2 regions of the Streptomyces sp. NPDC002044 genome follow, and region 1 is predicted to be linked to the other one. Evidence: riboswitches for the same ligand, from Rfam matches in the RefSeq annotation. Region 1 holds a riboswitch; the other holds the start of a gene.
The links. Region 1 has a riboswitch for cobalamin ahead of ABT106_RS27835 (ABC transporter substrate-binding protein). Riboswitches for the same ligand answer to the same signal wherever they lie in the genome.
Positions count from the first base shown of each region.

Region 2: another riboswitch for cobalamin. It lies ahead of ABT106_RS24085 (prenyltransferase/squalene oxidase repeat-containing protein); the one in region 1 lies ahead of ABT106_RS27835 (ABC transporter substrate-binding protein).

Region 1 is NZ_JBEOXU010000168.1:1,104-4,694, forward strand. It holds gene ABT106_RS27825 (fatty acid desaturase family protein) at 1-188, opposite strand, end outside; gene ABT106_RS27830 (TraR/DksA family transcriptional regulator) at 404-790, shown strand; cobalamin riboswitch at 861-1,043, shown strand; gene ABT106_RS27835 (ABC transporter substrate-binding protein) at 1,086-2,132, shown strand; gene ABT106_RS27840 (FecCD family ABC transporter permease) at 2,174-3,256, shown strand; gene ABT106_RS27845 (ABC transporter ATP-binding protein) at 3,253-3,591, shown strand, end outside.
Region 2 is NZ_JBEOXU010000115.1:1,082-4,672, reverse strand. It holds gene ABT106_RS24085 (prenyltransferase/squalene oxidase repeat-containing protein) at 1-1,277, opposite strand, end outside; cobalamin riboswitch at 1,383-1,508, opposite strand; gene ABT106_RS24080 (prenyltransferase/squalene oxidase repeat-containing protein) at 1,828-3,591, shown strand, end outside.

The DNA of each region.
Region 1 (3,591 bases):
TCGCCGACCAGGACGAGGGCCGTCCAGCCGGCGGCGTAGAGGGCGAGCACGAGGGAGCAGCGGAGGGCGTAGTAGCCGGGGCGCCGCGCCATGAGTCCGGCCGCCTGGACCTTCTTGGACAGCCGGGCGAAGTCGCTGCCCGGTTCCGACGGCCCGGGCGGCGGTCGCACCGTCTGGAGGGAATCCATGATCAGGGGTCTCTTTTCCATTGTCAGCGAGGGGCGCCGGGTGTAAGGGGTGTGCGGGGCGGGGCCGCCGGTGCCCGGTCGGCGCGTGACATGGCCACCCTTTCCGCGCATACCCGGAAATCGGGAGGTAACGTCCCCATGACCGGCCGGGTCTCGCGTCCGCGACAGGCACGTACCCGGGGAATGCGCGTACGGGCGCCGGCGTTGTCGCGCGCATGGACGATTCGTCCCGTGACGAGCCCTCTGGGTACGCGGACGCGTCGGCTCGCGCGCGGCTGGCCGCTGACCGCGCCGACACCCTCGCGCGGACCGCGGCGCTGATGCGCGACTTCGACGGCATCGTCGCGGCGAACGCCCTGGTGGCGGTGGACGACGAGCACGACCCGGAGGGTTCGAGCACCGCCTTCGAGCGGGCCCACGTCGCGGCCCTGCTCAACCGGACCCGTGAACACCTGGACGAGGTCGACCAGGCGCTGGAACGGCTCGCCCGAGGGGACTACGGGCGGTGTGAGAGGTGCGGCGAACCGATCCCGGCGGAGCGCCTGGAGGCACGCCCGACCGCCACCACGTGCGTACCCTGCGCTCCGGCCGGCCCCCGCTGACCCCAGCACCGGGCCACGGCGGGCGGGGGGCGCGGTACTCCTGGGCAGTTCCTTTGTGTCTCCGCCCCGACGGAACGTAATATCACCTGGTCATCACCGCGACGGGAGACAGGAAGCCGGTGCGATTCCGGCACGGTCCCGCCACTGTGACCGGGGAGTGCGTTCCCTCGTGCGAGCCGCCGCGCCCGTCGCGGCGGAGTCAGCGAAACGCCGACCCGGGAGTCAGGACACTGGCCTGTCGCGGGCCCGATCCGAGGAGCGCGGACTCCACAGGAGGCTCTACGTGCACGACGTCATGCCCCGCCCCCCTTTCTCTCCCCCGTCCACCCGGCGCCGCGCCCTGCGCGCGGCCGCCGCGGCCCTGGCCCTGTCCACCGCCGTACTGACCGGCTGCGGCACGTCGAAGGACGGCCCCGACCGCGCGAAAACGTCCGGCGCTCCGGGCTCGTCCGACACGGCGGCGCAGGGGTTCCCCGTCACGGTCGACAACTGCGGCACCCGGACCACGTACGACAAGGCGCCGGCCCGCGTCGTCACCATCCACCAGCACCCCGCCGAACTGATGCTGTCGCTCGGGCTGAAGGACCGGATGGTCGGCACCGCGTTCCCCGACTCGGCCGTCCTGCCCGAGTTGAAGAAGGACTTCGAGGCCGTGCCGCAGCTGGCGGAGAAGGAGCCCTCCTTCGAGGCCGTCCTCGACGCCGATCCCGACTTCGTCTACGGCGGCTACGGCAGCGCGTTCGCCGAGAAGGAGGGCCGCTCCCGCAAGGCGTTCGGCGACGCCGGCATCAACACCTACCTGAACCGCGAGTACTGCGGGAAGAAGCAGGTGACCATGCAGGACACCTACGACGAGATCCGGACCGTCGCCGGTGTCTTCGGCATCGCGGACCGCGGCGACAAGCTGGTCGCCGACCTCCAGGGACGCGTCAGCAGGACCACCGAGGCGGTCAAGGACGCACCCGCCGTACCGGTGTTCGTCTACGACAGCGGCGACAAGTCGGCGTTCACCGCCGGCGGCAAGGGCCTCGGCACGGAGATCATCAAACTCGCCGGCGGACGGAACGTCTTCGCGGACCTCGACGACGTCTTCGGTGACGTCTCCTGGGAGCAGGTCGTCGACCGCAAGCCGGAGGTGATCGCCATCTACGACTACGCGGGCACCGGCAGCGTCGAGCAGAAGAAGGAGTTCCTGCTCTCCCAGCCCGCGCTCGCCGACGTACCGGCGATCAAGAACAAGCGGTTCGTCGCCGTGCCGCTGACCTCGACCCTGGTCGGCGTCAGGCCGCCGTACGCCGTCGAGGAGCTGGCGCGCGGGCTGCACCCCGAGCGGCTCCGGTGACCGCCGCCCCGCCCTCACCTCCCACAGCGGCTCCGCCCGCCCTGCCTGCCGGACGCGGCGCCCGCGGCGCGGACCGGCCGCGGCGCCGGTCCTTCGTCGTGACCCTGACGGTCCTCGGCGGCCTGCTCCTGGCGTCCGCCACCGCGGGCATGGCCATCGGGTCGGTGCGCGTGCCGCCCGGCGACGTGTGGGGCATCGTGACGCACGCGCTGGGCGCCGACTGGTCCGAGCCGACCTGGTCACGGGCGCGGGAGACGATCGTGCTGGACGTACGGGCCCCCCGGGTCCTCCTGGGAGCGGTGACCGGCGCGGGGCTCGCCGTGATCGGGACCGCCATGCAGGCCCTGGTCCGCAACCCGCTCGCCGAGCCGTACCTGCTGGGAGTGTCCTCCGGGGCCTCCCTGGGCGCCGTCGCGGTGATCGTCTTCGGCGTGAGCCTGTTCGGCCCGCTGTCGCTGTCGGTCGCCGCGTTCGCCGGCGCGCTGCTGACGCTGCTGCTGGTGTATTCGACGGCCCGCGCCGGCGGGCGGATCACCTCGGTGCGGCTGGTGCTGTCGGGCGTGGCGATGGCGGCGGTTCTCTCGGCGTTGACGAACATGCTGCTGCTGACCTCCGGCCGGGGCAACGAGGCCCGGACCGTCCTGGCCTGGACCCTGGGCGGACTGGGCGGCGTCCAATGGGACACCCTGTGGCTGCCGGGCGCGGCCCTGCTGCTGGGCATCGGCGTCCTCCTGGTCCAGGCCCGCTCGCTGAACCTGCTGCTGGCCGGGGAGGAGGCCGCGACGAGCATGGGGCTGGACGTGGCACGCTTCCGGGGCCGGATGTTCGTCCTGCTGTCGCTGGTGACGGGTGTCCTGGTCGCCGCGGCGGGGCCGATCGGCTTCGTCGGGCTGATGCTGCCGCACATCGTGCGTCTCTTCGTCGGCGGCGACCACCGCCGGGTACTGCCGGCGGCCGCGCTCGCCGGCGCGGTGTTCCTGGTCTGGGCCGACATCGCGGCGCGGACCGTCGCCGCGCCCATGGAGATCCCCGTGGGCGTGCTGACGGCGCTCTGCGGCGGGCCGTTCTTCCTGTGGATGATGCGCCGCGACGCCCGCCGCGCCACGAGCCGGGGAGTGGCATGAGCGCCGCCGAACTGACCGTGGGGGGAGTCACCCTCACCGCCGGCGCGCACCACCTGCTGCGCGACGTGTCGCTGACCGCCCGTCCCGGAGAGGTGGTCGGCCTGGTCGGGCCCAACGGCAGCGGCAAGTCCAGCCTCCTGCGCACGGTCTACCGCGTGCTGCGGCCCGACGCCGGCAGCGTGCGCGTGGACGGCGCGGACGCCTGGACCCTGCCGGTACGGCGGCTCTCCCGCACCGTGGCCGCCGTGGTGCAGGACGCGGGCGCCGACTTCGACCTGACCGTGCGGGAGGTGGTGTCCATGGGCCGCACCCCGCACAAGCGGCTGCTCGACGGC
Region 2 (3,591 bases), on a different contig from region 1:
GTGCCCGTGGCACCCGAGGACGGGGTCACCGCTGTCACGCAGCCGGCCGGGGTCGCCGCCGACGTCGCCGCCGCGAGGACGGCGCCGAGGGTGGTCGTGGTGCCGGTCGGCGTGAGGGCGACCGAGCAGACCTTCAGGCCGCCCGCGCCGTCGTCGACGGTCAGCGCCAGCCTGGTGGCCGTACCGGCCGTGAACGTCGACTGCGCGACCCACTTCGGGGCGCCCGCCGTCACCGGCGTGGGGGGCGCGGCCGTGAACCCGCCGCCGGCGACGGCGCGCAGGCCGTCGACGGAGGCGTACGCCTGCGGCGAGGTGTCGCTCGGCAGGTACTTGAAGCCACCGCCCGGGTTGAACTGCTGGGCGATCAGGAAGTCGACCGGGGTCTTGCCCGTCGAGGTGAGGAAGTCGCCGGTCTGCGGGTTGATGCCGCAGGCGCCCAGGCCGGACACGGCCCAGCCGTTGGAGTTGGTGTTGATGCCGTACAGGGAATCGAAAGCACCGGAGGAGCTGACGAGCTTCGACTTCAGGAAGTTCTTGGCCTGGACGACGTCCGCGTCGGTGTTCGGGACGCCCGCGACACACAGGGCCGCCATCGAGGCGCCCGTCATGTCGATGTCGCTCGCGGCCGCGAGCTGCGCCGGGTTGCCCTCGGCCTTGCTGAAGGTCCAGCCGCCGTCGTTGTGCTGGTTGGCCCGGATCCGGGTGATCATCGAGTCGAGCAGGGACTGCGGCACGCGCTGACCGCCCGCCTGCGTTCTGGCGCCGGCCAGGGAGAGCGCCGCGAAGACGGTCCCGTTGTAGTTCGACGACGATCCGAAGTAACCGGCCTCCGCCGTCTGCCAGTAGCCGTAGACGTTCGCGATGAGGTTGCGCGAGGCGGAGACGCGCGCCGGGTCGATGCCCGCGGCGTACGCGTTGAGCGCGCCGCGCTCGTAGTCGGTGACGACCGGCGAACCGGACGGCCAGCCGGCCGTGGAGAGCAGGTTGCGGTAGACGGTGCGGGCGTTCTTCGTCACGTCACCGCCCGGTGTGACGTCCACGGCCGCCGTGCCCGCCGCCGCGAAGGCGCTGAACGCCCACTCGTTGGAGAGACCGGAGCCGGCGTACGAACCGTCGGCGGCCTGCAGGGACTTGAGGTAGGCGACGCCGTTCGTCTTGGACGTGGCGATCTGGGCCGGTGTCGAGGTCGCGGCGGCGGGCAGCACCGTCAGGGCGAAGGCCCCGAGGGCGGCGGGCACCGCGAGCGCGACGCGGCGGGAAGACGTGGGACGGGACATGGCCTGCTCCTGAGATGAGGGACGCCGGCCGGACACACCTCTGCGCGGCCTGGGCAGGCCGGAGGCGGTGGCCGCCGTCCGATCGCGTGGTACGGCTTCCAGTGGTGCTCTGCCTCCTGGGCATTCGGGCTCGGAACGGCCCCCTGCCGTTCCACACCGCTGCGCGTCAGCCCCGGTCTCTCACCGGGTTCCCCCATGTGGCAGCCCTGGACGCTACCGGAGGGATCATGGCCGCGCCAGCGGTACCGGCACCCCTGCCCGGGAGGGCCCGCGATGAGATTCAGGCCACCTTGACGCTGCGTTTACCACCGTGTTTCACTCCGGCTGATACGCACTCAACTCCAGGGGAAGCCGGTCGGAATCCGGCGCTGACCCGCAACCGTAGGCCCGTACAGAGTGCGGGCGAGCCGGAATGCCTGGAGCCAAGTCATTCAACGAGGAACGCCGTCGCGGACTACGGCGTGGTTCGACGGGCTCCGCCGCGGCTTGCGCCGTCCCGTGGGGCCTCTTTCGCCACGCTCAGGCCGCCCGGACGACACGAGGGGCCGTGGTGGGTACCACAGAGCGAACAGACCGGCGCGCGGGCAGACGTGGACTTCTGTCCCTCCTATCGGCGGGGCTGCTCACCTTCGTCGGGGGCGTGGCGTTCGTCGCGGGCACCTCCGCCGCGACCGCCGACCCGATCGAGAGCTGCACCGCCACGACCGGCGCGGTGGTGGCCGTCGACTTCGGCCCCTTCGCCGGCAAGGTCGTGCGCGGCTGCGACGCCACCCCCACCAGCGGCTACGACCTGCTGCACGAGGCCGGGTTCACCACCGAGGGCACCGGGCACGACGGCGACGGCTTCATCTGCCGGATCGGCCACGGCGACTTCAACTCCGGTACGCAGTACCCCACTGCGGACCGCGAGGACTGCGTCCTCACCCCGCAGGCGACGGCCTACTGGTCCTACTGGACCGCTTCCCCGGGCCAGAACAGCTGGAAGTACAGCCAGTTCGGGGCCATGGACCGCAAGCCCCAGGCCGGTGACGTCGACGCCTGGGTGTTCGGCGGGACGCAGGCCGGCGGGACCACCGGCAAGCCGGCCTTCTCCCCCGACCAGGTGCGTGCCGGTGGCGGCACGGCCCCGACCCCGGACCCGACCGGCACCCCCACCGTTCCGGCCGGCGAGGTCGACGCCACGGCCGCGGCGAAGTGGCTGTCGACCCGGCTCACGGACGGCGAACGCGTCGTCGACGAGGGCGCCGACGCCCCCAACCACTTCCTCACCGTGGAGAGCGCCTACGCCCTGGCCGCGGCCGGCGGCAAGAGCACGGGCCTCGACAAGGTCACCGCCTTCCTCGCGAAGGACACCGACGCCTACGCCTACCCGGCCGGCAAGGACAAGGCGCCCGACGCCAAGGCCGCCGCCCGTCTCGCCCTGCTCGCCGCGAGCACCGAGGGCGCCCCGCGGGCCTTCGGCGGACACGACCTGGTCGGCGATCTCCTGAAGCACGTCTGCCCGTTCGGCCCCGAGACCGGGGACGCCCCCGGCTGCACGGGCAAGGGCGACTTCCCCGGTGCCGAGCAGACCGAGGGTCAGGCCCTCGCGGTGCTCGCCGTCCTGCGCGGCGGCGCCATCCCGCCCGCCGCGTCGCTGGCCCGGCTCACCGACGTCCAGTGCGAGACGGGCGGCTTCACCGGCATCCTCATCCGCGCGGGCCAGAACTGCGACCCGGACCCCATGGCCACCGGCCAGGCCGTCCTGGCGCTGCACGAGGCCGGCGGTCACGACGCGGCCCTCGGCAAGGCCCTCACGTACCTGAAGGCGGCGCAGCTCGCGGACGGCGGGTTCCCCGGCTATACGGGCGCCACCACGGGCAGCCCCTTCGCGACGGCCCACGCCGCGCAGGCGCTGCGCCTCCTCGGCGACACCGCGCGGGCCGACGCGGCCGTGTCCTGGCTCTCCAAGCAGCAGCTGGCCGACGGCGGCTTCGGCTTCGAGGGGGCCACCGAGTCCGCGATCTACCCGACGGTCCACGCGGTCCTCGCCGGCCGTCACACCAGCCTGGCGGCCCTCACCACCAAGCGGCCCGGGCCGACCGAGCCCCCGACCACCCCGCCCACCACCCCGCCGACAAGCCCGCCGACGAACCCGCCCACCTCCGCGCCCGGTGACGGCCCCGACCTCAAGAGGGGCGTCGCCTACCTCACCGGCCCGGCCAACCTCCTCCAGGGCGCCTACTACAGCGCGGGCGGCAAGACCGGCCGCGCCGACTTCGGTCTCACCATCGACGGCGCGTACGCGCTCGCCGCCACCGGCCTGGACAACGCC